3 regions of the Enterobacter mori genome follow, and region 2 is predicted to be linked to each of the others. Evidence: predicted binding sites of a transcription regulator. Region 2 holds the regulator's gene; each other region holds the start of a gene.
The links. The regulator Fur, encoded in region 2, represses iron uptake genes when iron is present. The targets are predictions, from matches to a motif close to ATAATAATGAGAACNACTATCAA.
Positions count from the first base shown of each region.

Region 1 (10,874 bases), 2.2 Mb from region 2:
GTTGATCACGCCCGCGAGCCCTGCCACCTCGCTCGCAGAGCGGGCGTCCTGCTCCATTCGTATCGCCAGCAGGACCAGGATCGCGGTCTGGACCACGACAAACAGGCCATGAAAAACCACCATATGAAAGCCGGTGTGCATGAACACCACGACGCCGTAAAGGCCATTCTCCTGCAAATAGTTAAACACCAGATGATGTAACGCGATGACCGCCGCCCCCATCACCAGGGGCCGCCAGTCGCGCCAGGCAAGCAGCGCGGAAAGCAGGACGAAAACGGAGAAATGGTATTCGGTTTCCCCCTCGCCCAGATGAATGAGCAACGCGGAAAAGGCCATTAGTGCAAAAGCAGAGCTCAGGCGGAGCAGCAGCGTGCCGGGAAACAACAGCGTTAGCAGCGTCGATAAACAGGCCAGAGAGGTGCCGACAATGGCCCCCTGCACAACATTCTCGTTCAAATAACCGACACCCAGCGAGATCCCCCACAGCGACCAGACAAGCACCAGAATTAGCCTGTCGGCGCGTCGTCGAATTGCAGAAAGCGCAAACTGGTCGTTTTGAGGCGCGTGCGGATACAGCCATGTCATCGTAGCCATAAGGAGTCTCTTGCTGTGCAGGTGAAAAGATCCTTCGAAGAAGGACTGTTTTTTATTATCTTTGTTAAGCGTAGTGGGGATATTCCACGACGCCATTTCAGCAAACAATATATTTTAACGGCACAGACGAATACTGATATTTACTTAACTATCAATAGATTATTAATTATGGCTTTATTAATAAATAAATATGAAGAATGGGGATATGCAGCAGAAAATAATAATAATTCAACATAGCAACAAACAAAAAAGCTGGCTTTCGCCAGCTTTTTTATCACTTCGCGGCCGCTTTTTCTTCGCCGACCAGACCAATCTTCAGGTACCCCGCCTGATGCAGCGTGTCCATCACCCTCATCATGGTTTCATAGTCGACGGTCTTATCTGCACGGAAGAAGACGGTGGTGTCTTTCTTACCGCCGGTAAGCTGATCCAGCGCCGGAATGACTGAAGCATCCGTTACCGGGTCGTTACCCAGGAACATGGATTTATCCGCTTTCACCGACAGATAGATAGGCTTTTCCGGGCGCGGCTGCGGCTGGCTGGACGAGGCCGGAAGATTCACCTTCACGTCGACCGTCGCCAGCGGCGCTGCCACCATGAAGATAATCAGCAGAACCAGCATGACGTCGATAAACGGCGTCACGTTGATCTCATGCATTTCGCCGTTATCGTCCAGATTTTCGTTTAGACGCATTGCCATACTATCAACCTACGCGCAGTTTAGACGCCGCATGCACCGGTTTAACGGAGCTGGCGTTGAGGTCCAGGTCACGGCTTTGCAGCAGCAGAACCTGTGCAGCAACGTCACCGAGCGTGGCTTTGTAGCTGCCGATCATACGCGCGAAGATGTTATAGATGACGACCGCAGGGATCGCCGCAACCAGACCAATGGCCGTTGCCAGCAGCGCTTCTGCGATGCCTGGTGCAACCACCGCCAGGTTAGTCGTTTGAGTCTGCGCGATGCCGATGAAGCTGTTCATGATGCCCCAGACGGTACCGAACAGGCCGACGAACGGAGAAATCGCCCCGATTGTCGCCAGATAACCATTACCGCGGCCCATATGACGACCGACGGCAGCGACGCGGCGTTCCAGACGGAAGCCGGTACGTTCTTTAATGCCTTCGTTATCTTCACTGCCTGCAGAGAGTTCCAGCTCGTTCTGTGCTTCATTGACTAAAAGGCCGGTCAGGCTTTTCGCGTGGAAGGATGAGGTCATATCAGAAGCCTGATCCAGAGAGCGGGCTTCGGCCAGCTGCTGCTGTTCGCGCTTAAGGCGGCGCTTCTGCGTCAGCAGCTCGGCGCTCTTGCTGAAGAAAATAGCCCAGGTGACAACGGACGCCAGAATCAGGCCGATCATCACAATCTTAACCACGATGTCAGCATGATGATACATGCCCCAAACGGAGAGATCCGTCTGCATCAAATTATTACCCACTCTGTATCTCCAGGACGCAAATCACAAAATCTGAGCGTAATAATATCAAAACGTCGTCGAATTGATAGTAGTTCTCATTAGTATTTACATAGTGCCGTAATTTTCGCTCACATTCCTTGCGCTTACGCAGTAAAAATTTCTTATGCGTATTTTTCATAATATTTTCTGCTTATTCGATAAGCATCCGGGTGCACATTTTTACAATCGTGGTAGTCTGGACGTCCAGACGTATAAAAACAGGGTTAGCGAACATGACAAAGAAGCATCTTGATACCACGCTGGTGCAGGCAGGACGCAGCAAGAAATACACCCAGGGATCGGTAAACAGCGTGATTCAACGCGCCTCCTCGCTGGTGTTTGATACGGTTGAGGAGAAAAAAAACGCCACGCGTAACCGCGCGAAAGGCGGGCTGTTTTATGGTCGTCGCGGCACGCTAACCCATTTTTCTCTCCAGGAAGCCATGTGCGAGCTGGAAGGCGGCGCTGGCTGCGCGCTGTTCCCGTGCGGGGCCGCGGCGGTTGCCAACACCATTCTGGCGTTTGTGGAACAGGGCGATCACATCCTGATGACCAACACCGCCTACGAGCCCAGCCAGGACTTCTGTACCAAAATCCTCAGCAAGCTCGGCGTGACCACCGGCTGGTTCGACCCGCTTATCGGGGAAGGCATTGCCGAACTTATTCAGCCAAACACGCGCATTGTGTTCCTGGAATCTCCCGGCTCAATCACCATGGAAGTGCATGACGTCCCTGCCATCGTTAAGGCCGTGCGCAGCAAAGCGCCGGATGCGATCATCATGATCGACAACACCTGGGCGGCAGGCGTGCTGTTTAAGGCGCTGGAATTCGATATTGATATTTCGATTCAGGCGGCGACAAAATACCTGATTGGCCACTCGGACGGCATGATTGGCACTGCGGTTTCCAACGCGCGCTGCTGGGATCAGCTGCGAGAAAACGCCTATCTGATGGGGCAAATGGTGGACGCAGACACGGCCTACATGACCAGCCGGGGCATTCGCACGCTGGGGGTTCGTCTGCGTCAGCACCATGAAAGCAGCCTGAGGGTTGCCGAGTGGCTGGCGCAGCATCCGCAGGTGGAGCGCGTGAATCATCCCGCGTTACCGGGCAGTAAAGGCCATGAATTCTGGCAACGTGACTTTACGGGCAGCAGCGGGTTGTTCTCCTTCGTGCTTAAAAAACGGCTGAACAACGACGAGCTGGCGAGCTATCTGGATAATTTTACCCTCTTCAGCATGGCCTACTCCTGGGGCGGCTTTGAATCCCTGATCCTGCCTAGCCAGCCGGAGCAGATTGCGGCCCTGCGTCCCGGTGGCGAAGTGGATTTCAGCGGCACTCTGATTCGATTGCATATCGGTTTAGAAAATGTGGACGATTTGATTGCGGATTTGTCAGCAGGGTTTGAACGTATCGTGTAGAGTGCAGGCTGAAAATGTACTCCTGGACGTTTTTGTGAACACTGCAAGCAGAAAAGTCTGCATGAGTTGCGTCCGCGATCAACCCCAGCGGGCCAATTCGGGAGTACAATAGCGTTATATCTGCTGTTCCACAGGAAAGTCCATGGCTGTTATTCAAGATATTATTGCGGCGCTCTGGCAACACGATTTTGCCGCGCTGGCGGATCCGCACGTCGTGGGGATTGTTTACTTCGTGATGTTCGCGACGCTGTTTCTGGAAAATGGATTACTGCCAGCTTCGTTTCTCCCCGGTGACAGCCTGCTTCTGCTCGCAGGCGCGTTAATCGGCAAGGGCGTGATGGACTTCACGCCGACGATGGTGATCCTCACGTCCGCCGCCAGCCTGGGCTGCTGGCTGAGCTATTTGCAGGGCCGCTGGCTTGGGAACACGCGCGTCGTAAAAGGCTGGCTGGCGCAATTGCCGCATAAATATCATCAACGTGCGACCTGCATGTTTGACCGGCACGGCCTGCTGGCGCTGCTGGCCGGGCGTTTCCTGGCATTTGTTCGCACGCTTCTGCCAACCATGGCGGGCATTTCCGGCCTGTCTAACCGCCGTTTCCAGTTCTTCAACTGGCTGAGCGCCCTGCTGTGGGTTGGTGTAGTCACCACACTCGGCTACGCGCTGAACATGATCCCGTTTGTGAAACAGCATGAAGACCAGGTGATGACCTTCCTGATGGTGCTGCCGATGTTCCTGCTGGTGGCTGGGCTGGTAGGGACGATTGCGGTGGTGATTAAGAAGAAGTACTGCAGCGCGTGATAAAAAATTGCCGGGTGGCGGCTACGCCTTACCCGGCCTACGTTTCCCCTCAGGCGCCCTGCATCGTTCGGATGCGCGAAGCATCTTCTCCCGGCGTGACGCCGAAATAGCGCTTAAACTCCCGACTGAACTGCGACGCGCTTTCATAGCCGACGCGCATTGCCGCGGCGCTGGCCTTCATGCCGTCGTGGATCATCAGCATCCGCGCCTTATGCAGCCGGTAGGTTTTGAGGTACTGCAGCGGCGAGGTGCTGGTCACCGATTTGAAGTTATGATGAAACGCCGAGACGCTCATGTTCGCTTCCGCCGCCAGCTGGTCGACGCTGAGGTTTTCCGTGTACTGGCTTTCGATACGCTTGAGCACGCGGCTTATCAGGCTAAAGTGGGTCTGTCGGCTCACCAGCGCGAGTAACGCACCGCCTCCCGGCCCCAGCAGCACATGGTAAATAATTTCCCGGATAATCTGCTTGCCCAGAATACGCGCATCCAGCGGCCTTTCCATCACGTCCAGCAGACGTTCAATGGCGCAGAGGATCTCTTCCGACAGCGTCGCTGAGTTAATCCCGCTCGACGCCATCGAAGGCTGGAAGAGCTCGTCTTCACCTATCTCCATCAGCAGTTCCTGCAGCTGAAGAATATCGACGTTGACGCGAATACCGGCCAGCGGAACCGCCTCTGTCGCGAAGGTTTCACATTCGAAGGGTAAAGGTACTGTCAGGAGCAGGTATTCATTGGTGTCGTAGCGGAACACGCGGTCGTTGATATAGCCAATTTTATGGCCGGAAAAGAGAAAAACGATGCCCGGCTGGTACATCACCGGCGTGCGCGTCCCGGGCTGCGTGCCGTAGAGCAGGCGAATGTCAGGAAGCAGGTTACTGACACCTTTTTCGTTATCTATCAGTCTTTTAATCTGCGTAGTGAGCTGTTGGCAGATCGCTTCACGGTTCATTTTGCGTTACTCCGGGTACGGTTTCCGACCCTCTCAGTCTGCACATTTCTCCGAAGTTTCTCCAGCGCTCTGTAGAAATGGGCAAGACATCGGCAGGAATGTGCATTGAGAGGATAGCCCCGGGCGGCCACAATGTGCAGCATCAGGTAGCCCTCTGCGCCACCACGGTTTTTCACCCACTAAAGGGAACGAGCAATGAACAACTTTAATCTTCACACCCCAACCCGCATTCTGTTTGGTAAAGACGCTATCGCCGACCTGCGCGCGCAAATCCCTGCTGATGCCCGCGTGCTGATCACCTACGGTGGCGGCAGCGTGAAAAAAACCGGCGTGCTGGATCAGGTATACAGCGCCCTGGACGGCCTGGACGTGCGTGAGTTCGGCGGCATCGAGCCAAACCCGTCTTACGAAACGCTGATGAACGCGGTGAAAATCGCCCGCGAAGAGAACATCACCTTCCTGCTGGCGGTCGGCGGCGGCTCCGTACTGGACGGCACCAAGTTCATCGCGGCGGCAGCGCACTACGCTGACGGCATCGATCCGTGGCACATTCTGGAAACCCGCGGCAGCGACATTAAAAGCGCAATTCCGATGGGCTCCGTGCTGACCCTGCCAGCGACCGGCTCTGAATCCAACAAGGGCGCGGTGATCTCCCGCAAAACCACCGGCGACAAACAGGCCTTTATGAACGAACACGTTCAGCCTGTGTTTGCCATTCTGGACCCGGTGTACACCTACACCCTGCCTGCGCGTCAGGTAGCGAACGGCGTGGTCGACGCCTTTGTTCATACCGTTGAGCAGTACGTCACGTACCCGGTAGATGCCAAAATCCAGGATCGCTTCGCGGAAGGCATTCTGCTGACGCTGATCGAAGACGGCCCGAAAGCGCTGAAAGAGCCGGAAAACTACGACGTGCGTGCCAACGTGATGTGGGCAGCAACCCAGGCGCTGAACGGCCTGATCGGTGCTGGCGTGCCGCAGGACTGGGCAACCCACATGCTGGGCCACGAGCTGACGGCGATGCACGGTCTGGATCATGCCCAGACGCTGGCGGTCGTTCTGCCTGCCCTGTGGAATGAAAAACGGGATACCAAACGCGCCAAACTGCTGCAGTACGCCGAGCGCGTGTGGAACATCACCGAGGGTTCCGACGACGCGCGTATTGATGCCGCCATTGAAGCGACCCGCAGCTTCTTTGAAGGCCTGGGCGTACCAACGCGTCTGTCTGGCTACGGTCTGGACGGCGGCTCCATCCCTGCTCTGCTGGCAAAACTTGAAGAGCACGGCATGACCCAACTGGGCGAGCACGGCGACATTACGCTGGACGTCAGCCGTCGCATTTACGAAGCGGCGCGCTAAGCGTTTTTGCCCTCCCGACTTTCGTTTTTTGACATTTCGTCCAGACTTAATGCACACCCCATCGCCGGAGTCCCCCTCCGGCGATGCGCACCTGAAGGAGGAAAAATGGCAAACCAAACCGTAATCAAGCTGCAGGACGGCAACGTGATGCCCCAGTTGGGGCTAGGTGTATGGAAAGCCGGTAACGACGAGGTCGTCTCCGCCATTCATAAAGCCCTGGAAGTCGGCTATCGGTCGATTGATACCGCCGCCGCGTACAAAAACGAGGACGGCGTGGGGACCGCACTGGCCAGCGCTGGCGTCCCCCGCGATGAGTTATTCATCACCACCAAACTGTGGAACGACGATCAAAAACGCCCCCGCGAAGCCCTGCAGGAGAGTCTGGAAAAACTCCAGCTCGATTTCGTCGATCTGTACCTGATGCACTGGCCGGTTCCGGCTATCGATCACTACGTTGACGCCTGGAAAGGGATGATTGAGCTGCAAAAAGAAGGGTTGGTGAAAAGCATCGGCGTCTGTAATTTCCAGGTGCATCACCTGCAGCGGCTGATTGACGAGACGGGCGTTGCGCCTGTCATCAACCAGATCGAGCTGCACCCGCTGCTGCAACAGCGCCAGCTTCATGCCTGGAACGCCACGCACAAGATCCAGACCGAGTCCTGGAGCCCGCTGGCGCAGGGCGGCGAAGGGGTGTTTGATCAAAAGATTATCCGTGAGCTGGCGGATAAATACGGCAAAACCCCGGCGCAAATCGTCATTCGCTGGCATCTGGATAATGGACTGGTGGTGATCCCGAAATCGGTCACGCCGTCGCGCATCGCCGAGAACTTCGACGTCTGGGATTTCCGGCTGGATAAAGATGAGCTGGGTGAGATTGCGAAGCTGGATAAGGGTAAACGTTTAGGCCCGGATCCGGATCAGTTTGGCGGTTAATCGCGTAAAAAAGCCGGGTGGCGGCTTCGCCTTACCCGGCCTACGCGCCGACCTGTAGGCCCGGTAAGCGCTACGCCACCGGGCATTGTTACAGGTTTAACCGATCTTACGTTTTACGTTCTTCTTCGTCCCCGTAGCCCCACCGTTCGAGCGCTGATGCACAATCGGCGTGTGCTTGGTCAGCGCCGGGCGCGTATTGCGGTTCTGGCGACGCGCTTCGCGCATCTCATCCAGCGTCGGGGCCGGTACCAGGCAGTCGCGGCGCGAGCCGATCAGGTGTTTTTTACCCATCTCTTCCAGCGCCTGACGGATCAGCGGCCAGTTTTTCGGATCGTGGTAACGCAGCAGCGCCTTATGCAGGCGACGCTGTTTATCCCCTTTCGGCACCACCACCTCTTCACTCTTATAGCCAATCTTACTCAGCGGGTTTTTGCCGGTGTAGTACATGGTCGTCGAGTTGGCGAGCGGTGATGGATAGAAGTTTTGCACCTGATCCAGACGGAAGCGACGCTGTTTCAGCCACAGCGCCAGGTTGACCATATCTTCATCACGCGTACCCGGATGCGCGGAGATGAAGTACGGGATCAGGTACTGCTCTTTGCCCGCCTGCTTCGAGTAGGTGTCGAACAGCTCTTTAAAGCGATCGTAGCTGCCCATGCCCGGCTTCATCATCTTCGACAGCGGGCCTTCTTCGGTGTGCTCCGGCGCAATCTTCAGATAGCCGCCGACGTGGTGCGTCGCCAGCTCTTTGATGTAGCGCGGATCTTCCACGGCGATGTCGTAACGTACGCCGGAGGCGATCAGGATCTTCTTGATGCCCTTCAGGTCACGCGCGCGGCGGTAGAGGTTGATTGTCGGCTCATGGTTGGTGTCCATGTGCTCGCAAATGCTCGGATAGACGCAGGAGAGGCGACGGCAGGTTTGCTCCGCGCGCGGCGACTTGCAGCGCAACATGTACATGTTCGCGGTTGGACCGCCAAGATCGGAGATCACGCCGGTAAAGCCCGGCACCGAGTCGCGAATGGCTTCGATCTCATTGATGATCGAATCTTCAGAGCGACTCTGGATAATACGACCTTCGTGTTCGGTAATAGAGCAGAAGGAACAGCCGCCGAAGCAGCCGCGCATGATGTTGATCGAGAAGCGGATCATCTCATACGCCGGGATACGGGCGTTGCCGTACGCCGGGTGCGGCACGCGCTTGTACGGCAGCGCAAAGACGCTGTCCATCTCTTCGGTGGAGAGCGGGATCGCCGGTGGGTTGATCCAGATAAAGCGCTCGCCGTGCTTCTGCATCAGCGCGCGGGCGCAGCCCGGGTTGGTTTCATGGTGCAGAATACGGGACGCGTGCGCGTAAAGCACCTTGTCGGCTTTCACCTTCTCGTAAGACGGCAGCAGCACATAGGTCTTTTCCCATGGTTTCGGGCGCGGCGGCTGCACAACGATAGCCTTCGCTTCCGCTTTTTTCGGCTCAACCGGCTTGTTATCGGCACACGGCAGATCTTCGCCGTACGGGTGCGGGATCGGGTCGATTTTGCCCGGCATATCAATGATACGGGAATCCACCCCGCTCCAGCCCGGCAGCGCCTCTTTCACCATGATCGCGGTATTGCGCACGTCGCGGATGCTGCTCACCGGCTCACCCTGCGACAAACGGTGCGCCACTTCCACCAGCGGACGCTCACCGTTACCGTAAATCAGCATGTCGGCTTTGGAATCCACCAGCACCGAGCGGCGAACGGTATCTGACCAGTAGTCGTAGTGCGCGGTGCGGCGCAGGCTCGCCTCGATGCCGCCCAGGATCACCGGGACGTCTTTCCAGGCTTCTTTACAGCGCTGGGTATAGACCAGGGTAGCGCGGTCCGGACGTTTGCCCGCCACGTTATCCGGCGTATAGGCATCATCATGGCGCAGCTTACGGTCGGCGGTATAGCGGTTGATCATCGAGTCCATGTTGCCAGCGGTCACGCCGAAGAACAGGTTCGGTTTACCCAGACGCATAAAATCGTCTTTGCTGTTCCAGTCAGGCTGGGAGATGATCCCCACGCGGAAGCCCTGCGCTTCGAGCATACGGCCACAAATCGCCATACCAAAGCTCGGGTGGTCAACGTAGGCATCGCCCGTGACCAGAATGATATCGCAGCTATCCCAGCCCAGTTGGTCCATCTCTTCCCGGGACATCGGCAGAAACGGCGCCGGTCCAAAGCAGGCCGCCCAGTACTGGGGCCAGGAGAAGAGGTCACGATCCGGCTGGATCAGGGAAATTGCGCTCATAATGCTTCCGAAGAAAAAATAGACAAAAGGGCGGGGATTATACGCTGGATTAATGTGGGAAATGAAGGGGTATTGTGCGGCGGTTTTTACGCCGGGTAGCGGCTTCGCCTTACCCGGCCTACGTGTTACGGGCCTGTAGGTCGGGTAAGGCGAAGCCGCCACCCGACTCGTTTTACGGCGCCGGATTGACCAGCATCTGCCCCACGGATCCCCTGTCCATCATCTCCAGCGTCTGGCTGTGGAACAGGAACGGGAAGTGCGGCCATGAAGGCTGACCATAGTAGACAAGCAGTTCAACCTGGCCGTCCACCCAGACGGTGTCTTTCCAGCCGCGATCTTCCGGGAACGGCATCGCGCCGTTGACGTTGCGGATCAGGAATGACACCCCTTCAATATGGAACGACTGCGGCATATCTGAACGCACCGTCCAGCGCTCCCAGGTGCCCTGCTGCGCGGTAATGTCGATGCGGTTGACGTCCCACAGCGCGCCGTTGATACCCGGATCGTCGCCCAGGCTGATATCACGGCTACGTACCGGCGAGCCGCTCATGATCTCCTGCGGCAGCAGACGCATTGGCAGGCTATCGGTCACCAAAGGCAGCAGACCGGTTGGGCGCAGGGTCAATACCAGCGTGGAGACCAGAATGCTCGACGGCTCAAAGAACCCGCGAATGCGGTCAACGATGCTCGCCGCTTCACCACAGGTGACGGAGACTTCATCCCCGTTGGTCATATCCACCAGGATTTCACGACGTTCACCCGGCGAGAGCGCCAGCTGTTTAACGGAAACCGGCGCGGGTAAAAAGCCCTGATCGCCTGAAATCACGTGCAGCGCGCGGCCGTCGCTCATCTGCAGCTGATAGCGGCGCGAGTTGGAGGCATTCAAAAGACGCAGGCGCACCCAGCCACGAGAGACTTCCACATACGGACTTTGCGCGCCGTTAACCAGCAGCGTATCGCCAACAAAACCACCGCTGCCCGGCTCGCTGTATTCCGGCGTGCCGAAGTTATCAAGGCGTTTATCCTGAATAATGACCGGGAAATCATCCACGCCGTAGTGGTTCGGGATCGGCAGCGATTTACTCACC
Region 1 is NZ_CP104285.1:3,919,039-3,929,912, forward strand. Features, by position in the region: gene N2K86_RS18470 (methyl-accepting chemotaxis protein) at 1-594, opposite strand, end outside; gene N2K86_RS18475 (hypothetical protein) at 610-831, shown strand; gene exbD (TonB system transport protein ExbD) at 869-1,294, opposite strand; gene exbB (tol-pal system-associated acyl-CoA thioesterase) at 1,299-2,030, opposite strand; gene metC (cystathionine beta-lyase) at 2,282-3,469, shown strand; gene yghB (DedA family general envelope maintenance protein YghB) at 3,612-4,271, shown strand; gene N2K86_RS18500 (AraC family transcriptional regulator) at 4,321-5,220, opposite strand; gene yqhD (alcohol dehydrogenase) at 5,416-6,579, shown strand; gene dkgA (2,5-didehydrogluconate reductase DkgA) at 6,685-7,512, shown strand; gene N2K86_RS18515 (YgiQ family radical SAM protein) at 7,609-9,786, opposite strand; gene ftsP (cell division protein FtsP) at 9,959-10,874, opposite strand, start outside.
Region 1: the regulator Fur is predicted to act here: its motif matches at 2,092-2,114, upstream of exbB (tol-pal system-associated acyl-CoA thioesterase).

Region 2 (10,874 bases):
CGCCGTCGTGGTTATACCTCCGCGTCTATCCGCGAGTTCTGCAAACGTATTGGTGTCACCAAACAGGACAACACCATTGAGATCGCATCTCTGGAGTCCTGCATTCGCGAAGACCTGAACGAAAACGCTCCGCGCGCGATGGCGGTGATCGACCCGGTTAAACTGGTTATCGAAAACTACCCGCAGGGCGAGAGCGAGCTGGTGTCTATGCCTAACCATCCGAGCAAGCCGGAGATGGGCACCCGCGACGTGCCGTTCAGCGGCGAGATCTGGATCGATCGTGCTGACTTCCGCGAAGAAGCGAACAAGCAGTACAAGCGTCTGGTGCTGGGTAAAGAAGTCCGTCTGCGTAATGCGTACGTGATTAAAGCTGAGCGCGTTGAGAAAGATGCAGAAGGTAACATCACCACCATCTTCTGTTCTTACGATGCAGAAACGCTGAGTAAAGATCCTGCTGATGGTCGTAAGGTGAAGGGCGTTATTCACTGGGTGAGCGCGACGCATGCGCTGCCTGTCGAAATCCGCCTGTACGACCGTCTCTTCAGCGTGCCTAACCCAGGCGCGGCTGAAGATTTCCTGGCGACCATTAACCCGGAATCACTCGTTATCAGGCAGGGTTACGCTGAGCCGTCCCTGAAAGCGGCTGAAGCGGGTAAAGCGTTCCAGTTCGAGCGTGAAGGTTACTTCTGCCTGGACAGCCGTTATAGCACCGCAGAAAAACCGGTATTTAACCGTACCGTCGGCCTGCGTGACACCTGGGCTAAGATCGGCGAATAATATTGCTGCTCTGGTCAAGGAGAGACAAACGCCGCTTATTGCGGCGTTTTTTTTATTTATGATCATGGTATTAAGCCAGGGCTTAAAGATAAGCCGCTAAAATATTAGGTCAATGTGGTGCTACTTATTTTTCTAAAAAAAGTTTGTACTTCTCCGAAATACAAAAAGGATGAAAAATAAACAGTAAGTGCCTGCGCTACCCGCTGAAATTTCTGATATTTCCCCGCCAATCCTCGCTCTCCTCTAAATGTTACAAAGCACTACGAATTATGTGCACTTCGTCATAATCCTGACTTTTGCCCACGGAAAAGCATTGATAATTCGCGTCGCGAAAAATAACCTAAAGGCGGTAGTTAATTCGAGGGTATTTCTAACTACCCCTGACCTTTTGGTCTTTTATATTTTCGCCGTTGAGGCGTTTTAATTCGTCAAAGAGGAATAATCTATGCGTACGTTCAGTGGCAAACGTAGTGCGCTGGCGCTGGCTATCGCCGGTGTGACAGCAATATCGGGCCTGGTGGTAGCACCAGAGGCAAAGGCCGCGGGTTTCATCGAAGATTCTACCCTCACGGGCGGTATTTATTACTGGCAGCGTGAGCGTGACCGTAAAGACGTCACTGAAGACAAATACAAAACCAACCTTTCTCACTCCACCTGGAACGCTAACCTGGACTTCCAGTCAGGCTATGCCGCGGATATGTTCGGTCTGGATATTGCTGCCTTCACCGCCATTGAAATGGCTGAAAACGGCGACAGCGGACACCCGAACGAAATCGCCTTCTCCTCCAGTAACAAAGCGTATAAAGAAGACTGGTCTGGCGATAAAAGCGGTGTCAGCCTGTACAAGGCAGCAGCGAAATTCAAATACGGCCCGGTGTGGGCACGTGGGGGCTATATTCAGCCAACCGGTCAAACACTGTTAGCGCCGCACTGGAGCTTTATGCCGGGTACCTACCAGGGCGCGGAGGCCGGGGCTAACTTTGACTACGGCGATGCGGGTGCGCTGAGCTTCTCCTATATGTGGACCAACGAGTACAAAGCACCGTGGCACATTGAGATGGACAAGTTCTACCAGAACGATAAGAAAACCAAAGTCGATTACCTCCACTCGCTGGGCGCGAAATACGACTTCAAAAACGATCTGGTCCTGGAAGCTGCATTTGGTCAGGCGGAAGGTTATATCGATCAGTATTTTGCTAAAGCCAGCTACAAATTTGATATTGCAGGCAGCCCGCTGAGCACCAGCTACCAGTTCTACGGCACGCGCGATAAAGCCAGCAATGGCACCGTTAACGATATCTATGACGGCACTGCATGGCTGCAGGCGCTGACCTTCGGCTACAAAGTGGGCCAGGTTGATTTACGTCTGGAAGGGACATGGGTGAAGGCTGAAGGGCAGCAGGGCTATTTCCTGCAGCGTATGACGCCAACCTATGCGTCCTCAAATGGTCGTCTCGATATCTGGTGGGATAACCGCTCTGACTTCAACGCCGACGGCGAAAAAGCCGTGTTCTTCGGTGCAATGTATGACCTGAAAAACTGGAACCTGCCGGGTTGGGCTGTGGGGGCATCTTACGCTTACGCCTGGGACGCAAAACCTGCAGATATGGCGACACCGGACGCGTACTACGATCCAAACTATCGTCTGAAAGAGTCTTCTTACAGCCTGGATGCGATCTACACCCTGCAGGATGGACGTGCAAAAGGGACGATGTTCAAACTGCACTTCACGCAGTATGACAACCACTCCGATATCCCGAGCTACGCGGGCGGTTACGGCAACATCTTCCAGGATGAACGTGACGTGAAATTCATGGTCATCGCGCCATTCACTATCTTCTGATGAACACACCGGTGGGCAATGTCCCGCCGGTATGGAGACTGCACATGATGAAAAAAATCGTAATCGTCGCGTTGCTGGCATCAGGGCTGGTGGCGTGTGCTCAGACTGAGGCACCAAAAGAAGATTCCCGCCTGAAGGAGGCCTATAGCGCCTGTATCAATACAGCGGAAGGGTCGCCGGAGAAAATCGAAGCCTGCCAGAGCGTGCTGAACGTGCTGAAGAAAGAGAAAGCGCATGAGCAGTTTGCGACGCAGGAAAACGTCCGCGTGATGGATTACCAGGCCTGCATTCAGGCGCGTAAAACCGGTAACGATCAGGAAGTGGCGAAGCGTTGCGATAAGATTTGGAGCGAGATTCGCAGTAACAATAAATAAGTTGCTTTACGCCCGGTGGCGCTGCGCTTACCGGACCTACAAAGGTGTCATAGCCCGTAGGCCCGGTAAGCGCAGCGCCACCGGGCTTTTTTGCGCAAAAAAAAAGCCAACCTTACGGCTGGCTCAGAGTATAAACACGATATTATTTCGCGTCGTGCGCGTGGTCGTCTTCGCGGCAATCGCCTTCAGCACAATGACCGTACAGGTACAGGCTGTGGTTGGTCAGGCGAATCCCATGACGAGCGGCGATTTCACGCTGGCGTGATTCGATGGAATCATCGCTGAATTCAATAACCTTGCCACAATCGAGGCAGATCAGGTGATCGTGATGATGCTGCTGGGTCAGCTCGAAAACGGATTTACCGCCCTCGAAGTTATGACGGGTAACAATGCCCGCGTCATCGAACTGGTTCAGCACACGATACACGGTTGCCAGCCCAATCTCTTCACCCATGTCGATAAGACGTTTGTAGAGGTCTTCCGCACTGACATGGTGATTGTCTGGCCCCTGAAGCACTTCAAGGATTTTTAACCGAGGAAGCGTTACTTTCAGGCCAGCCTTCTTTAATGCGGTATTGTTGTCAGTCATGCGGAATCTGTCCTGTTGCTAAACGATTCACTTCTAAAGAAGAAGTGACAGAAAATGCACTTGGGATATTGCGTCTCATTATAGAACTGCCATGGCTAAATGAAAACTGCAAGTCTCAAGCAAAGTATGCTTATAAAAACGTGGTATCACCAACAAACTTGTTCGATGGCATCCACTTTTTACCAGGGGGATATTGTACAGGTCTGAACGAAAAAGTTAAAAGTTTGTAGCAATTAATTTAATCGGTTTTACCTGGTAAACGGGCGCAACCGGAGTTGCGCCACCGTGAAATCAGGCGTTAAGAATGTCGTCGAGGTTCAGTTCTTCGCGAACCTGCTTAACCCATTTCTCAACGCGTTCAGCGGTCAGTTCCGGCTGACGGTCTTCGTCGATGGCCAGGCCGACAAAGTGGTCGTCATCTGCCAGGCCTTTAGAGGCTTCAAAGTGGTAACCCGCCGTTGGCCAGTGGCCCACGATAGCAGCACCGCGCGGTTCAATAATGTCGCGGATGGTGCCCAATGCGTCACAGAAGTATTCTGCGTAGTCTTCCTGGTCGCCACAACCGAACAGCGCGACCAGCTTACCGTTGAAGTCAACTTCTTCCAGGGTTGGGAAGAAATCGTCCCAGTCACACTGCGCTTCACCGTAGTACCAGGTCGGGATACCCAGCAGCAGGATGTCATAGCCTTCGAGATCTTCTTTGCTGCTCTTGGCGATGTCGTGCACATCGGCAACGTCTTTACCGAGCTGTTTTTGAATGTTTTTTGCGATATTTTCGGTATTGCCGGTATCACTGCCGAAGAAAATGCCGATGATTGCCATGAGTAAAATAACCTCTTGAAACTTAATGGTATGGTGGCGCAATTTGTCCACGGATAAGGGCAATAATAGCAGAACAGGCAACCCCGCGGAAACTGCTATCGCGCAGGACTGCACTCTGTGCTACATGAAAAGGGTCATAAAGGGGATTTTCAGACTTATGCCTTGCTGCGCAATGTCTCAAGTTGAGTAATTAACATCTCTTCAATCAGTTCGCTGCGGCTGATGTTACGCGCCTCGGCCAGCTCATTCAGTGCATCGACAGCATCGGCGTTCAGCTTCAGTTCGACACGCTTAAGCCCACGATTTTTATCGCGTTTAAGCTGGTTGCGTTTATTAATACGCAGCTGTTCATCGCGCGAGAGCGGATTCGTTTTCGGTCGTCCCGGTCGACGCTCATTCGCGAACAGATCTAGTGTCGTACGGTCCGTTTGTTCTTTGGCCATGATTCTGAGACTTCGGGGGAAATACGCCGCCCTGCTAATGCCCGGGCGATAAGCGCGCCATCATACATCACCGAAAACGGCACGCCAACGACTGGAAGCCCACAACCTTCCAGTCGCTCTCTTTTTAATCAATTTGCAGTATCAGAGAGATAGCGACGAATGGCGCGCAGTACAGCGTCCGGTTTTTCGGCGTGAACCCAGTGCCCGGCACCGGCGATCACATGGGCTCGGGCCTGCGGGAATTGGGCCAGGAGCGTGTCGCGGTAGGCATCGGTAACATAAGGAGAATTTCCGCCGCGAATAAAGAGGGTAGGGTGTGGCCACGCGGGGACGGTTTCCCAGCCCACGATGTTATTGTACTGCTCCCAGAGCACCGGCACGTTAAAACGCCATTGCCCGTCGACGAATGACTTCAGCAGGAATTGCACGACGCCTTCTTCATCCAGATGCTCACGCATCACGGCGGCAGCCTGTTGGCGCGTCGCGACACCCGCGTCTGTGACCGCATTAATAGCGGCGAAAATCTCATCGTGACGACGGACGTTGTAATCCACAGGCGCGACGTCAATGACAATCAGCCCGTTGATACGCTCTGGCGCAAGCGCCGTCAGGGCCATCACCGCTTTGCCACCCATGGAATGCCCGATCAGCGTTACCTTTTGCAGGCTATGTGCATCCAGCGTATCCAGCAGATCCTGCGCCATCGCCGCGTAGGTCATCTCGTCGGAACGCCCGGAAAGACCGTGATTGCGCATATCAACCTGAAAAATATCGTGGTCGGAAACCAGATCGCGCGCCAGCACGCCCAGGTTATCCAGGCTACCAAACAGCCCGTGAACCAGTACGATGGGAGAATTATTGTTCGGCGATTGTGCAGATTGCGCTCGGGTATTCAATTTCATGGCAAAGTTCTTTTTTTACGTATGTCAGGTTAGGGTATCATGTTGACCATTCTGCCGCCCGGCTGCAAGGATCCAGTTTAATCTGACTTTTGCCGCCTGCCGGGTTTGACGCTATCCGCTGTTGGGATTTGACCTTATAATCCCAACGACTTGTATTCAGATAAGATATCGCACTGGATTAAGATGAAAACAATCGAAGTTGATGACGAACTCTATCAGTTTATTGCCAGCCAGACGCGGCATATCGGGGAGAGCGCGTCCGACATTTTACGGCGTATGCTTAAAATTTCCGCCGCCTCACAGCCTGCTACCCCTGTCACAAAAGATGTCGTGTCTCAGCCGAGCGTTGTTGCACAAGCAAAACCTGCCGTGATACCGGCAAAGGATAAAGTGCGCGCAGTACGTGAACTATTGCTGTCTGATGAATATGCAGAGCAGAAAAAGGCGGTTAACCGCTTTATGCTGGTGCTGTCTACACTTCATTCACTGGATAACAACGCGTTTGCTGAAGCGACCGAGTCGCTGCACGGTCGCACCCGTGTCTATTTCGCGGGCGACGAACAGACGCTGCTGCAAAATGGCAATCAAACCAAACCTAAACATGTCCCTGGCACACCGTACTGGGTCATCACCAATACCAATACGGGCCGCAAGTGCAGCATGGTTGAACATATCATGCAGTCCATGCAGTTCCCGGCGGAATTGATTGAAAAGGTTTGCGGTACAATTTAACCCTTGCATCAAAAGGACCAGGCAATGGCAAATCACAGCCGTGCAGGCCAACCTGCACAACAAAGCGATTTGATTAACGTCGCTCAACTGACTGCGCAGTATTACGTACTGAAGCCGGTCGTGGGCAACGCAGAACACGCAGTGAAGTTTGGTACATCTGGTCACCGCGGCAGTGCGGCGCGCCATAGCTTTAACGAACCGCACATTCTGGCCATTGCCCAGGCCATCGCGGAAGAGCGCACCAAAAATGGCGTCACCGGTCCATGCTACGTAGGGAAAGATACTCACGCCCTGTCTGAACCGGCGTTTATTTCCGTACTGGAAGTGCTGGCAGCGAATGGTGTGGATGTGATTGTTCAGGAGAACAACGGTTTCACGCCAACGCCTGCGGTCTCTAACGCAATCCTTGTGCACAACAAAAAAGGTGGCGCACAGGCTGACGGTATCGTCATTACGCCATCTCATAACCCGCCAGACGACGGTGGCATTAAATACAATCCGCCTAACGGTGGCCCGGCAGACACCAACGTCACCAAAGTGGTGGAAGACCGTGCGAACGCCCTGTTAGCCGACGATCTGAAAGGCGTTAAACGTATTTCTCTGGATGCCGCCATGGCGTCCGGTCATGTGAAAGAGCAGGATCTGGTTCAGCCGTTCGTGGAAGGGCTGGCGGATATCGTCGATATGGCGGCCATCCAGAAAGCCGGTCTGAAGCTGGGTGTAGATCCGCTGGGCGGCTCCGGTATTGAATACTGGAAACGCATTGCAGAGCATTACAAGCTGGATCTGACCATCGTAAACGATCATGTCGATCAGACCTTCCGCTTTATGCACCTCGATAAAGACGGCGCGATCCGCATGGACTGCTCCTCCGAGTGCGCGATGGCCGGCCTGCTGGCGCTGCGCGATAAATTCGATCTGGCGTTTGCTAACGACCCGGATTATGACCGTCACGGTATCGTCACCCCTGCCGGGCTGATGAACCCGAACCACTACCTGGCTGTCGCCATTAACTACCTGTTCCAGCACCGTCCGCAGTGGGGCAAAGAGGTAGCTGTCGGTAAAACGCTGGTCTCCTCTGCGATGATCGACCGCGTGGTCGATGCGCTGGGCCGCAAGCTGGTGGAAGTGCCGGTGGGCTTCAAATGGTTCGTTGACGGTCTGCACGACGGCAGCTTCGGCTTCGGCGGTGAAGAGAGCGCGGGCGCGTCCTTCCTGCGCTTCGACGGCACGCCGTGGTCAACCGATAAAGACGGCATCATCATGTGTCTGCTGGCGGCGGAAATCACCGCAGTCACCGGTAAGAACCCGCAGGAACATTACAACGAGCTGGCGGAGCGTTTTGGCGCGCCAAGCTATAACCGCATTCAGGCTGGTGCGACCTCTGCACAGAAAGCCGCGCTGTCCAAACTCTCTCCGGAGATGGTCAGCGCAAGCACCCTGGCGGGCGATCCGATCACCGCGCGCCTGACGGCGGCGCCGGGTAACGGAGCGTCTATCGGCGGCCTGAAAGTGATGACCGAGAACGGCTGGTTCGCCGCGCGTCCATCCGGTACGGAAGATGCGTACAAAATCTATTGCGAGAGCTTCCTCGGCGCTGAACATCGTCAGCAGATTGAGAAAGAAGCGGTAGAAATTGTCAGCGAAGTGCTGAAAAACGCGTAAGTGCGGTTTGTGTGCCGGGCGGCACTGCGTTTGCCCGGCCTACAACAACGATCGTAGGCCCGGTAAGCGCTAGCGCCACCGGGCTTTTTTTCAACTGTGCTTATTCTTCAATTCAAACCGTGGTGACACCAAACCGTACAGCGTCCAGCCCATAAAGGTCACCATCGCCCCGTAGAGCATCGCTTCCTGGCCGGATGAGTAGAGCGCATAGAAGCTGTAGATTGCCCCAATCAACGCCACGATATTGGCCGCTCGCGCCTTGCGCGGATCCACCTTCGCGACTTTCTGAATAATCACCAGCGCCGCCATCGAGAGAATATACGGGATGATGTTGGTCACCACCGCCAGATTGACCAGCACGTTAAACTGGCTGTTCAACGACGGGCTGATGGTCATCAGCGACAAACCACTCTGGAAGATAACAATCGCCAGCATGCCCTGCACCGGCGCATCCGCTTTGGTCACGCGGGAGAAGATTTTTGGGAAGTAACCTTCATCAGCCGAGGATTTAAACACCTGTGCGATGGTGAACTGCCAGCCGAGCAGCGAGCCGCAGCAGGACATGACCATCAGCCCCATGATCACTTTCCCGACCTCAGGCGTGAACATCTGCGCGAAGGCCAGCCCGAACGGTGCCGTGGAGTTGGCCAGATCCATGTTTGGCACAATGCCCGCAATCACGTTCGTCGAAACGATATAGATCACCGCCGCACCCAGGGTGCCGCCGAGTACCGCAATCGGCACGTTCTTCTCCGGATTCTCTACCACTTCCGCGTTCGCGCAGGCGGATTCCAGGCCGAGGAAGGCCCACAGCGTCATGGCGATGGATGACCCAACAGCGGTAAAGAAAGGTACGTTGTGCGGGTTCCAGGAATTCGCGTACAGCGTCGGGCTAAACCAGAACCAGCCGATGATGCACAGACCGACTACCGGGATAATCACGCCCCAGACGGTGATACTGCTGAGCTGTCCGGTGATGCGCGCGCCGCCAAAGTTAGCGACGGTGCAGATCCACAGCACCCCGATGGTCGCCAGCCCTATTTGTACCGGGCTGAGCATCGCGCCAAACAGTTCCGTACCGTAACCCACCGCGGAGATGGCAATCGCCACGTTGGCGATCAGCAGCGAGACCCCGTAGGTATAGTTCGCCATAAAGTTTCCGGATTTACCGAATGCGTATTCGGCATAGCCGCCCATGCCGCCCGACTTGCGGCTGAACATCCCGCACTTGGCAAACGCCCACGCCAGCGCCATCGATCCGACTGCAGTTACCAGCCAGGAGATAATCGAAATGGTACCCACTTCTGCGAGCTTGGTGGGCAGCATGATAATCCCGGATCCCATCATGTTGACCATGGTGAGGATGGTGAGTTGTACCACGCCCATCTTATTGGACTTGCTCATAATTTTTCTCCTTTCAGCAGAGATGGCTGAGCGGCAGGTTGTTTAATGACGTAGCAGCGAACCTGTTTTCGACCGTCGCACTCCTCGACGTACACGCCCTGCAGCTCCGGCGCGAAGCCCGGCAGAAGATTGATGCCTTCTTCCAGCGCGGCAAAGTAGCGCAGCACGGAACCGCCCCAGACTTCACCCGGCACAACGCACAGCACCCCCGGTGGATAAGGAAGCGCCCCTTCAGCGGCGATACGGCCTTCTGCGTCACGCAGTGAAACCAGCTCGACCTCACCGCGCAGATAGGCATAGTTCGCCTCTTGCGGGTTCATCATGACGCGCGGGAAGTGAGACTTGCGGAACATCTCTTTTTGCAGCTGTTTCACATTGTGGCGAGCATACAGGTCGTGCATTTCCTGGCAGATTTGGCGCAGGGTGTAATCTGCGTAACGTTCCGGATGTTGTTTGTAGAGAGAAGGCAGAACCTCCTTCAGCGGAACATCGCTCTCGAGCAGTTTTTCGAAGCGTACCAGCTGCGCCACCAGCTGTTGCAGTTTGCCCATATCTTCCGCAGGCGTGAGCAGGAACAGAATCGAGTTGAGATCGCATTTTTCCGGCACGATGCCGTTTTCACGCAGGAAGTTGGCGAGGATAGTGGCGGGCACGCCGAAGTCGTCATACTCCCCGGTGCGGGCGTTGATGCCCGGCGTGGTCAGCAGCAGCTTGCACGGGTCGATAAAATACTGGTGCTCAGCGTAGCCTTCAAAGGCGTGCCAGCGTTCACCCGGCACGAAGTGGAAGAAGCGCAGATCGGTTGCAATTTCTGCCGTGTCCCAGCTTTCCCACGGACGGCCATCCACCGTTACCGGCACGAAGGGGCGCAGATACTGGCAGTTCTCCAGAATCAGCTTGCGCGCTTCGATACCGTTCACCACGCAGTCCATCCACATGTTGCGGCCACTCTGGCCCTCATGCATACGGGCGTTGATGTCCAGCGCAGCGAACAGCGGATAAAACGGGCTGGTGGAGGCGTGCATCATAAAGGCATTATTCAGCCGCTTATGCGGGACATAGCGCTGTTGCCCTTTGATATGGCTGTCTTTCTTATGGATTTGCGAGGTCTGCGAGAAGCCGGCCTGCTGTTTATGTACGGACTGGGTGACCAGGATCCCCGGATCGTTTTCGTTCAGCTCCAGCAGCAGCGGAGAGCAGTCGGCCATCATCGGAATAAACTGCTCGTAACCCACCCAGGCGGAATCAAACAGGATATAATCACACAGATGCCCAATCTTATCCACCACCTGACGGGCGTTATAGATGGTGCCATCGTAGGTA
Region 2 is NZ_CP104285.1:1,294,926-1,305,799, forward strand. Features, by position in the region: gene glnS (glutamine--tRNA ligase) at 1-777, shown strand, start outside; gene chiP (chitoporin ChiP) at 1,223-2,620, shown strand; gene chiQ (ChiQ/YbfN family lipoprotein) at 2,668-2,994, shown strand; gene fur (ferric iron uptake transcriptional regulator) at 3,137-3,583, opposite strand; gene fldA (flavodoxin FldA) at 3,875-4,405, opposite strand; gene ybfE (LexA regulated protein) at 4,561-4,848, opposite strand; gene ybfF (esterase) at 4,977-5,750, opposite strand; gene seqA (replication initiation negative regulator SeqA) at 5,934-6,482, shown strand; gene pgm (phosphoglucomutase (alpha-D-glucose-1,6-bisphosphate-dependent)) at 6,507-8,147, shown strand; gene potE (putrescine-ornithine antiporter) at 8,238-9,551, opposite strand; gene speF (ornithine decarboxylase SpeF) at 9,548-10,874, opposite strand, start outside.

Region 3 (10,874 bases), 1.7 Mb from region 2:
CCGTGGGCGTGGCGGAAGGCGGTGCGGAAACCTGGTGCGATCGCGAGCTTTACTGTCTGAAAGCCTCCGTCGGCGCGCCTCCGGATATCCTTGGCCCGCTCGGTCAGAACTGGGGATTGCCGCCGATGGATCCGCACGTCATGGCGGCGCGCGCCTACGAGCCGTTTATCGACCTGCTGCGCGCGAACATGCAGAACTGCGGGGCGCTGCGTATCGACCACGTGATGTCCGTGCTGCGTCTGTGGTGGATCCCTTACGGTGAAACGGCCGATCACGGAGCGTACGTGCAGTACCCGGTTGACGATCTGCTGTCGATCCTGGCGCTGGAAAGCAAGCGTCATCAGTGCATGGTGATCGGTGAAGATCTCGGTACCGTGCCGGTGGAAATTGTCAGCAAGCTCCGCGACAGCGGCGTCTACTCCTATAAAGTGCTCTATTTTGAAAACGACCATGAGAAAACCTTCCGCGCGCCGAAAGCGTACCCTGAACAGTCAATGGCAGTCGCGACGACGCATGACCTTCCTACGCTTCGTGGCTATTGGGAAAGCGGCGACCTGACGCTCGGTAAAACGCTGGGACTGTATCCTGATGAAGAGGTTCTGCGCGGCCTGTACCAGGATCGCGAACTCTCCAAACAGGGGCTGCTGGATGCGCTGCACAAGCAGGGCTGTCTGCCGAAACGCGCCGGACATAAGGCATCGTTGATGTCGATGACCTCCACGCTTAACCGTGGTTTGCAGCGTTATATTGCTGACAGCAACAGCGCCCTGCTGGGCCTGCAACCGGAAGACTGGATTGATATGGCGGAGCCGGTGAACATCCCGGGCACCAGCTATCAGTACAAGAACTGGCGTCGCAAGCTGTCCACAACGCTTGAGAAGATGTTTGCCGATGATGGGGTGAACAGGCTGATTAAGGATTTGGACAAGCGCAGAAGGGCGGTGGGTAAGAAGCGGTAGTTTCACCCTCACCCTAACCCTCTCCCAGAGGGAGAGGGAATAGAATGTAGGCCGGGTAAGCGTCAGCGCCACCCGGCTTTTTTTTATCAGACCACCATATTCAGCAGCAGCACCCCGACCAGACCACACACCGAAATAATGGTTTCCAGCGCGGACCAGGACTTGATGGTTTCACCGATAGTCAGGTTGAAGTACTCCTTGAACAGCCAGAAACCAGGGTCGTTAACGTGAGAGAAAATCACGCTACCGGAACCGACCGCGATAACCATCAGCTCAGGGCTTACGCCCGTGGTCGCAATCAGCGGGGCAACGATACCGCCTGCCGTGATGGCCGCAACGGTTGCAGAACCCAGCGCGATACGCAGAACGGCGGCGATAAACCATGCCATAAACAGTGGGGAAAGGTTGGTGGCATGCATCATGGACGCGATGTATTTGTCCACGCCGCTGTCGACCAGAACCTGCTTGAACGCACCGCCACCGCCGATGATCAGGAGCATCATGGCAATGATTTTGATGGAAGAGGTCAGCGTGTCGTTGATCTGATCCATCGAGCGGCCACGGTTCAGACCGAAGGTGAACATCGCGATCAGCACCGCAATCAGCGTGGCCATCACCGGGTCACCCAGGAACTCCGCAACGGGCAGAAACGCGTGACCTTTTGGCAGAACCATCTCAGCGACAGCACGCATCGCCATCAGTATCACCGGCACCAGAGAGGTCCAGACGCTGACGCCAAAGCCAGGCATCTCTTCTTCGGTGAAGGTTTTGGCGCTGTACAAACCTTCCGGAATCGGCTTATCAATGCCTTTCAGGAAGCGGGCATAAACCGGGCCTGCCAGAATCACGGTTGGGATCGCCAGAATCGTACCGAACAGCAGTGTTTTACCCATATCCGCGTGGAAGATGGTGGCGATAGCGGTTGGACCCGGGTGCGGCGGCAGGAAGCCGTGGGTCACGGACAGCGCTGCAGCCATTGGCACACCGACATACAGCAGCGGGATGTTTGCCGCAGCGGCGATGGTGAACACCAGCGGCAGCATCAGCACGAAGCCCACTTCATAGAACAGCGCGAAACCGACGGTAAAACCGGTTAACACCACGGCCCACTGAATGTGCTGTTTACCGAATTTGGCAATCAGGGTGGTGGCAATACGCTGCGCACCCCCGCAGTCCGCCAGCATTTTGCCGAGCATGGCGCCGAAGCCCATGATCAACGCCAGGCTGCCGAGCGTGCCGCCGACACCGGCTTTAATCGAGCTGATGACTTTCACCAGCGGCATCCCTTGCATCAGACCGACTGCAAGTGCCACCAGAACCAAAGCGATAAATCCGTTCATTTTGAAACGGATCATCAAGAGCAGTAATAACACAACACCGATAGCGACGATGACTAATGGCATGATTTACCTGGCCTTTGAATTGTTATGGGTAACGTCATTGTTTCAACGACAAATTCCGATTGTCCCAACTGGGAACAGAGCGTTAACGGCACTCATACTGATGCCTGCGAAACCATTAAGTTTAGTCGGCTGTTATAAGGGTGTTGAGTGCCCACGAGAATGATACGGGTAACATTATGTGATTGAGAATCACCCAGGCAGGTAAAATTTAAATTATGAGATGCAGGTCAACATATGGAGGGGAGGTAAAGGCAAAACGGCAACGCATGTTGCCGGTTTTAGTGTTTGTTCCCTCTCCCTGTGGGAGAGGGCAAGGGTGAGGGCATCAAACCGCGCTGTCTTTGTAGGCCCGGTAAGCGCAGCGTCACCGGGCGGTACAGACGGGGACTGAATTAGTAGTAAGAGTGCTCGCCGCGCTGGTGCTCGGTCAGATCGCGCACGCCCTTCAGTTCCGGGAATTCGTTCAGCAGCTGCTTCTCGATCCCTTCCTTCAGGGTCACGTCGACCATAGAACAGCCATTACAGCCGCCGCCGAACTGCAGGATCGCCAGACCGTCTTCCGTGATTTCCATCAGGGTTACACGGCCACCGTGTCCTGCCAGCTGTGGGTTGATCTGCGATTGCAGCAGATACTCAACGCGCTCCATCAGCGGGGCATCGTCAGACACTTTACGCATTTTCGCGTTCGGTGCTTTCAGGGTCAGTTGAGAACCCAGTTGGTCTGTAACAAAGTCGATTTCCGCATCGTCAAGATACGGCGCGCTCAGTTCATCGACGTACGCGGTGAGCTGTTCAAATTTAAGGGCAGTGTCAGTTGCTTCCACAGCGTCCGGAGGACAATACGAGACACCACATTCTGCATTCGGGGTGCCTGGATTGATCACAAACACGCGGATCTGCGTCCCTTCTTCCTGATTTGCCAGCAATTTGGCAAAGTGCGCTTGTGCAGAATCGGAAATACGGATCATAGCTTTGGCCTAATAGTTGACTAAATTACCTGGGTATAATCATACGCCCATTGAAGAAGGGCTACAAGGTACGGCACAGACACCATACCTGAACCGACGCGGCGCCGCTTTGCAAAAGCAGTCGGGAAAGTTCAGCAACGGTACTGCCCGTGGTGACGACGTCATCCACAAGCGCGATATGGAGGCCGTGAACCGGCAATTCAAGGCGGAAGGCATTTTTCAGGTTCCTTTTGCGAAGCCGCGCGCTGAGCTGATGTTGTATTGCGGTTGCCTGCACGCGCCTGAGCGCGGAGGCAGCGTAACGGCATCCAAGCCAGCGGGCGAGCGGACGACAGAGCAGGTCGCTTTGGTTATAGCCGCGCCGCCAGTGACGACGGTGGTGCAGGGGGACATTCATCAGCATGTCGACCCGTGGCAGCGCGCGCGTTCGTCGCGCCTGCAAAACGGCGAGAAGCAGCAGGCGGGCAAGGGGCGTCGCCAGTATGCTTTGGTGGGAAAACTTCAGCGCGTGGATAAGCAGGCTGAGCGGCGGAACATAATTATCCACCGCCACAAGCGCTTGCCACGGCGGCGCTTTTTTCAGGCAGCGGCCACAGGGGATCGCCAGGCTGACCGCCGGTAACCCACATTGCGGACACCCCACGATGCGTCCTTCCAGCGAGCGGGTACAGACGGAACAAATCCCCCACGCGCTGAGCGCAAGCGGCATTCGGCATAGCCAGCACAAGCCGGGCACTGTTAGCATAGGCAACCTCCATGTAAAAAAAGAGAACGATAGCTGATGAAGACGCTGTGGTGGCAGACCGTCGGGACGGGAAATTGTCATCTTGTGCTGCTGCACGGATGGGGACTGAATGCTGAAGTGTGGCGTTGCGTAAGTGAGGAACTCGCCTCGCAATTTACACTTCATTTGGTGGATTTGCCGGGCTATGGCCGCAGCCGCGGCTTTGGCGCGATGTCGCTTGATGAGATGGCGCAGCAGGTTTTGGATGCCGCGCCGCAAAGCGCCGTCTGGCTGGGCTGGAGCCTGGGTGGGCTGGTGGCAAGCAAAATTGCGCTGGATAACCCCGGGCGCGTGAGCGCGCTGGTTACCGTGGCCTCGTCACCGTGCTTTAGCGCGCAGGACGCGTGGCCGGGGATCAAGCCTGAAGTGCTGGCCGGATTCCAGCAGCAGCTAAGCGAAGACTTTCAGCGGACGGTGGAACGTTTTCTCGCGCTGCAGACGATGGGAACAGACACCGCGCGTCAGGACGCGCGCACGCTGAAACAGACCGTGCTTTCGCTGCCGATGCCTGACGTTGAGGTGCTTAACGGGGGGCTTGAGATCCTGAAAACGGTCGATCTGCGTGAACCACTGGCGTCGCTGGCGGTCCCGCATCTGCGTATTTATGGTTATCTGGACGGGCTGGTGCCGCGCAAGGTGGTTCCGCTGCTGGATGACCTGTGGCCGGAGAGCCAATCGCTGGTGGTTGCCAAAGCGGCACACGCGCCGTTTATCTCGCACCCCGGCGAGTTTTGTTCGGCGCTGTCCGGCTTTATTCGCGCAGTGTCCACCACTCCCTGAGGCAGGCTTTCCCTTCCGGGCAACGTTTACAGCTGCCGGACAAACAACCGTCCGGCTCTTCCTGAATACGCTCGGCCTTTCCCATCGCTTCGAGTCTTTCCAGCATGGCATCGATCATCGGCTGGGGCGTATGCAGGCTGAGGCTCAGCTGCTTTGCCTCCATGCGCCCCTGTAACGCCAGTAAATCACGAACCTGAATCAACGACGCCATCTGTTTGCCCCTTAGTGACAGTCGCCAGCCGGGCTGTTGCAGCAGGAGGTCGGGGTTTTACGCGTCGCCAGCAGGTTGATATCAACGCGGCTCCGCGCCCGACGCAGCAGGCCAATCACTATCACGTTAAACAGGATCACCGCCAGGATGCAGACCAGGCTGTAACGCGGGTGCTGGCTGAAGTTTACGGTCTGATAGAACACCGTCGCCAGGGAGTAAGCGATATTCAACCCCCACAGAATGGAGAAGCCCATCCAGCCGCGGCTGGACTCACGGGCAATCGCCCCCATCACCGAGATGCACGGAATGTACAGCAACACGAAGATGAGGTAGCTGTAGGCCGCTGACGCACTGCCGAATTTCTCGCTCATCACGCCCATGGCGCCGGTCGCCATTTCGCCGTCGCCTTTGCTGGCCTCAATCGGGTTCGCCAGCACGCTCAGGCTGAAGGTGTCTTTCAGGCTCTGCCAGGTCTCTTCCACCGCGCCGAGCAGCTCGTCGCCGAGGTGAAACTCCGCCGGGTTAAATTCCGCTTCCTGGATATTCTCGGCGGTGTAAAGGGTGTTCAGCGTGCCGACAACCACCTCTTTCGCCATCGCGCCGGTGAACAGGCCCACGGTCGCCTGCCAGTTATCCTCATGCACGCCAATCGGTTTGAACACCGGCGTGATGACACGGCTGACGGAGGCCAGCGCGGAGTCGTTGATGTTATCTGCCGCTTGCCCGCTCAACGTGAAGCTGTTCAGCGCGCTCAGGAAGATACTGACGATGACAATCACCTTACCGGCGCGCAGCACGAAGCCTTTCAGGCGCTGCCAGGTCTGAATTGCCAGGCTTTTCAGATGCGGTATGTGGTAGACCGGCAGCTCCATCACAAACGGTGACGCTTCACCGCGCATAATGGTGTGCTTCAGCATCAGACCGGTCAGGATCGCCATCACGATGCCGAGCACGTACAGCGAGAAGACCGCCAGCGCGCCCTGCTGACCAAAGAAAGCGGCGGCAAAGACCGCAAAGATGGCCAGACGCGCCCCGCAGGACATAAATGGCGCCATCATAATGGTCATCAGCCGTTCACGCGGTGCATCCAGCGTACGTGCACCCATCACCGACGGCACGTTACAACCGAAGCCAACAATCAGCGGCACGAAGGATTTACCCGGCAGCCCCAGCGCCTGCATCAGGCGATCCATCACGAACGCCGCGCGAGCCATATAGCCGGAGTCTTCGAGGAAGGAGAGGAACAGGTACATCATACCGATCTGCGGTACCAGCGGCAGCACGGTGTTGATACCGCCGCCAATCCCCTGGGCGAGGAAGATGGTCAGCCATTCCGGGAAGTGCAGGGTGTAGCCCAGCCACTGGATACCGTGCACGAAGATCGCCACGGAACCGGCATCAAAGACAGGCTGGAGCGCGCCGCCGATGTTAATGGCGAGCAGGAACATCAGGTACATCACCAGCAGGAAGATCGGCAAACCGAGGAAGCGGTTGAGCACAATCTTATCAACGGCGGCGGTAAAGCGGCTGGGCTCTGCCGTCAGGGCGTTACTGACCACGTCGCAAATCGCGGCGATGGCCTGATAACGGGCATCCGCGATGTGCAGGGCGGGGTCGTCCAGTTCATCGCTAAGGCGTGCGAGCGCGACGTCGAGTTTATCTGCCGCGTCACCGGCATAGGCGCGGCTGTAGATATCACCTTCCAGCATCTGCAGGCCGAGCCATTGACGCTGTCTGACAGGCATGGCGGTGTCCATCTCTTCCGCCAGTTGGCTGGCTTCGCGAAGCAGCGGCTGCGCGTAGTGCACCAGTTCAACGTCGGCGTTGCCTGCATGGCGGTCAACGGACAGCTTCAGGGCGTCAATGCCGCGCCCGCGGGTAGAGACCAGCGGAACCACCGGGCAGCCCAGTCGGGCGGAGAGGGCATCGACGTCGATGCGCAATTTCTGCTTCTCTGCGATATCAAGCATGTTAAGCGCCACGATGCAGGGAATACCCAGCTCAAGCAGCTGCAGCGTCAGATAGAGATTGCGCTCAAGGTTGGACGCATCCACCACGTTGATGAGCATATCCGCGTCGCCGCTCAGAATATAGTGGCAGGCGATCTGCTCATCGAGCGAGGTCTGGGATGAAATCGTGGTGAGCGAATAGGTGCCAGGCAGATCGACCAGCGTGACCTGATTGTCTGTCGTCGTGAACTGGCCTTCTTTGCGTTCAACCGTCACGCCTGCCCAGTTGCCAACGCGCTGGCGCGCACCGGTTAACTGATTAAATAAGGTTGTCTTGCCGGAATTAGGATTGCCAATTAAGCCAATAGTTAATTTTTTCATTGTAATAGACTCACTGAACCGCTGGCTTGTTATTGAGATAACGCTTCGACTTCAATTAAGGCGAGGTCTTTCTTACGTAGTACCAGATTGACGCGTCGGGTTTCGATATGGACAGGGTCGCCCAGCGGGGCCACGCGTACCACCTGGAATGACGAGCCGGGTAGCATGCCTAATGACAAGAGCTTTTGCCGATAGGCAGGGCTAATTTCACGAGTAAAACCGGTAATTTTCCATGCACTGTCTGGAGTGAATTGCATAGCGCCTGATCCCACGAGAGGTTAAATAATCTACACAATGATGATAATGAGAATAGTTTTTATCAGCAATATTAAAACTGTGACGGAATGTTGTTAATCGTATTAATTTGCGGTCAGATTGACCTTGCTCAATATTTATAAAATTGAGGTGGAAATAAAAAGAAGAGTATTTGTTAATGAGGTGATAATTCGTGGTTTAAATATGGATATGCAATCGGTTTCATATATTTCGATATGATTTTATTCCCCTCACCCCAACCCCTCTCCCCAGAGGGGCGAGGGGCTCGATGGGTACCCTCTCCCCTCTGGGGAGAGGGTTAGGGTGAGGGGGGATATTTATTACCTTAGCGTTTCTTCCCCATTGCCGCCGCCAGCGCATCCATCATCGCGCTGTTGCCCGCAGGCTGTGCGTCACGTCCGCGCGGTTTTGCCGCTTTGGCCGCTGGACGCTGCTGCTCGCGGCCACCGCCGTTGCCGCCGCGGCGCGCGTTGGTTTCGCCCGGCTGCTCGTCCAGGCGCATGGTCAGGGCGATACGCTTGCGCTGCAGATCCACTTCCAGCACTTTCACCTTCACGATGTCGCCCGCTTTGACCACGGTGTGCGGGTCTTCAACGAACTTGTCGGCGAGGGAAGAAATGTGGACAAGGCCATCCTGGTGCACGCCGATATCCACAAACGCGCCAAAGTTGGTGACGTTGGTGACCGCACCTTCCAGTACCATGCCGGGCAGCAGGTCGTTCATGGTCTCCACGCCGTCAGCAAAGGTCGCCGTTTTGAACTCAGGACGCGGATCGCGGCCCGGTTTTTCCAGCTCTTTGATGATGTCGGTGACCGTCGGTACGCCGAACTGTTCGTCGGTGAAATCCGATGCTTTCAGGTTACGCAGCGCGCTGCTGTCGCCCATCAGGTCTTTCAGCGCCTGTTGGGTTGCGGCCAGAATGCGCTCCACAACCGGGTAGGCTTCCGGGTGAACGGTAGAGGCATCGAGCGGGTTATCGCCGTGGTTGATGCGCAGGAAGCCTGCGCACTGTTCAAAGGCTTTTGGTCCCAGACGGCTCACCTTCAGCAGCTGCTGACGGTTCTGGAACTGACCGTTCTCATCGCGCCAGGAGACGATGTTCTGCGCCATCATGCGTGTTAAGCCCGCCACGCGGGTCAGCAGAGGAACGGAGGCGGTGTTCAGGTCCACGCCGACGGCGTTTACGCAGTCTTCCACCACCGCATCCAGCTTGCGCGCCAGCTGCGTCTGACTCACATCGTGCTGATACTGGCCTACGCCGATGGATTTCGGGTCGATCTTCACGAGTTCGGCCAGCGGATCCTGCAGGCGGCGTGCGATAGAAACCGCGCCGCGCAGGGAAACGTCCAGGTCCGGGAACTCCAGCGCCGCCAGCTCGGACGCGGAATAGACGGATGCGCCCGCTTCGCTGACGATCACTTTCTGCGCCGTCACTTTCGGGAACTGTTTCTGCACGTCGAGATAGAAACGTTCGGTTTCGCGTGAGGCCGTACCGTTGCCGATGGCGACCAGTTCCACGTTGTACTTCTCGCACAGCGCCGCCACCACGACGGCGGCTTTTGCTGCCTGACCGGTGTGCGGGTAAATGGTGTCGGTAGCGACAAGCTTGCCGGTGCCGTCAACGACGGCAACCTTCACGCCGGTACGCAGGCCCGGGTCGAGGCCCATGGTCGCGCGCAGGCCGGCCGGGGCGGCCATCAGCAGGTCGTGCAGGTTACGGGCGAAGACGTTGATCGCTTCGTCTTCGGCGCGCTCGCGCACGGTGCCCATCAGCTCGGTTTCGAGGTGCATCAGCACCTTGATCCGCCAGGTCCAGCTCACCACGCCTTTACGCCAGCTGTCCGCCGGGGCGTTGTTCAGGCGCAGGCCGAGGTGACCGATAATGATCTGCTCGCAGTGGCTCTCTTTCGGCGGCTCGTCAAACTGCGGGTCTGCATTCAGGGAGAGCTGGAGCACGCCTTCGTTGCGGCCGCGGAACATCGCCAGCGCGCGGTGCGACGGCGCGGTAGAAATCGGTTCGTGATGATCGAAGTAGTCGCGGAATTTCGCGCCTTCTTCCTCTTTGCCCGCCACCACGGTAGAGACGATGTGGGCGTTTTTCCACAGGTAATCACGCACTTTGGCGAGCAGGGCGGCGTCTTCAGAGAACCGCTCCATCAGAATGTAGCGTGCGCCGTCGAGGGCGGCCTTGGTGTCCGCTACGCCTTTATCAGCGTCGATAAATTTGGCCGCTTCGGTTTCCGGGTCGTGAGAAGGCTCGTTCCACAGCAGGTCGGCCAGCGGCTCAAGGCCCGCTTCAATCGCAATCTGCCCGCGCGTGCGACGCTTCGGTTTATACGGCAGATAGAGATCTTCTAATTCTGTTTTGCTCAGGGTGCCATTGATGGCGTTTTCCAGCTCGCTGGTCAGCTTGCCCTGTTCGCCGATGGATTTCAGGATCGCCTGACGACGTTCTTCCAGCTCGCGCAGATAACCCAGACGTGTCTCCAGGTTACGCAGCTGTGTGTCATCCAGACCACCGGTGACTTCCTTACGATAGCGTGCAATAAACGGCACGGTGTTCCCTTCATCAAGCAGGCGAACGGCAGCTTCTACCTGTTCGGCTCTGGCCTGAATATCACCCGCAATAATGCGGCAGAGCGAATCTTTCATCATGGCTTTATCATCTGTTGAGTCGAAAAATCAGGGGATAGTTATACGGGCTGACACGGCAAAATGCCAGCCGGGGAGGGCGCTCTCGGACTATTTAACGTACTCGATTTCGTTCACGTACCAGCTGGCTTCGCCGGAAGGGGTCTGAACGACGGCCAGATCGCCCACTTCCTTTTTCAGCAGCGCGCGGGCCATCGGGGAGTCGATGGAGATGTAATCCTTACGACCAAAAATTTCATCGTAGCCAACAATACGAAACCGCAGGGTGTTGCCGTCATCGTTTTCGATTTCAACCCACGCGCCGAAGAATACTTTGCCCTCCTGTTGCGGGGAGTAATCGACAATTTTCAGGTTCTCAAGGCACTTTGTCAGGTAGCGAACCCGGCGGTCGATCTCACGCAGTCGCTTTTTATTGTACTGGTAGTCCGCATTTTCGCTGCGATCGCCCAGGCTTGCGGCCCAGGTCACCTTTTTGGTCACTTCAGGACGCTCTTCGCGCCACAGGTAATC
Region 3 is NZ_CP104285.1:4,382,672-4,393,545, reverse strand. Features, by position in the region: gene malQ (4-alpha-glucanotransferase) at 1-959, shown strand, start outside; gene gntT (gluconate transporter) at 1,046-2,362, opposite strand; gene nfuA (Fe-S biogenesis protein NfuA) at 2,755-3,330, opposite strand; gene gntX (DNA utilization protein GntX) at 3,392-4,075, opposite strand; gene bioH (pimeloyl-ACP methyl ester esterase BioH) at 4,112-4,894, shown strand; gene feoC ([Fe-S]-dependent transcriptional repressor FeoC) at 4,866-5,105, opposite strand; gene feoB (Fe(2+) transporter permease subunit FeoB) at 5,117-7,435, opposite strand; gene feoA (ferrous iron transporter A) at 7,465-7,692, opposite strand; gene N2K86_RS20810 (Tex family protein) at 8,037-10,367, opposite strand; gene greB (transcription elongation factor GreB) at 10,455-10,874, opposite strand, start outside.
Region 3: the regulator Fur is predicted to act here: its motif matches at 7,733-7,755, upstream of feoA (ferrous iron transporter A).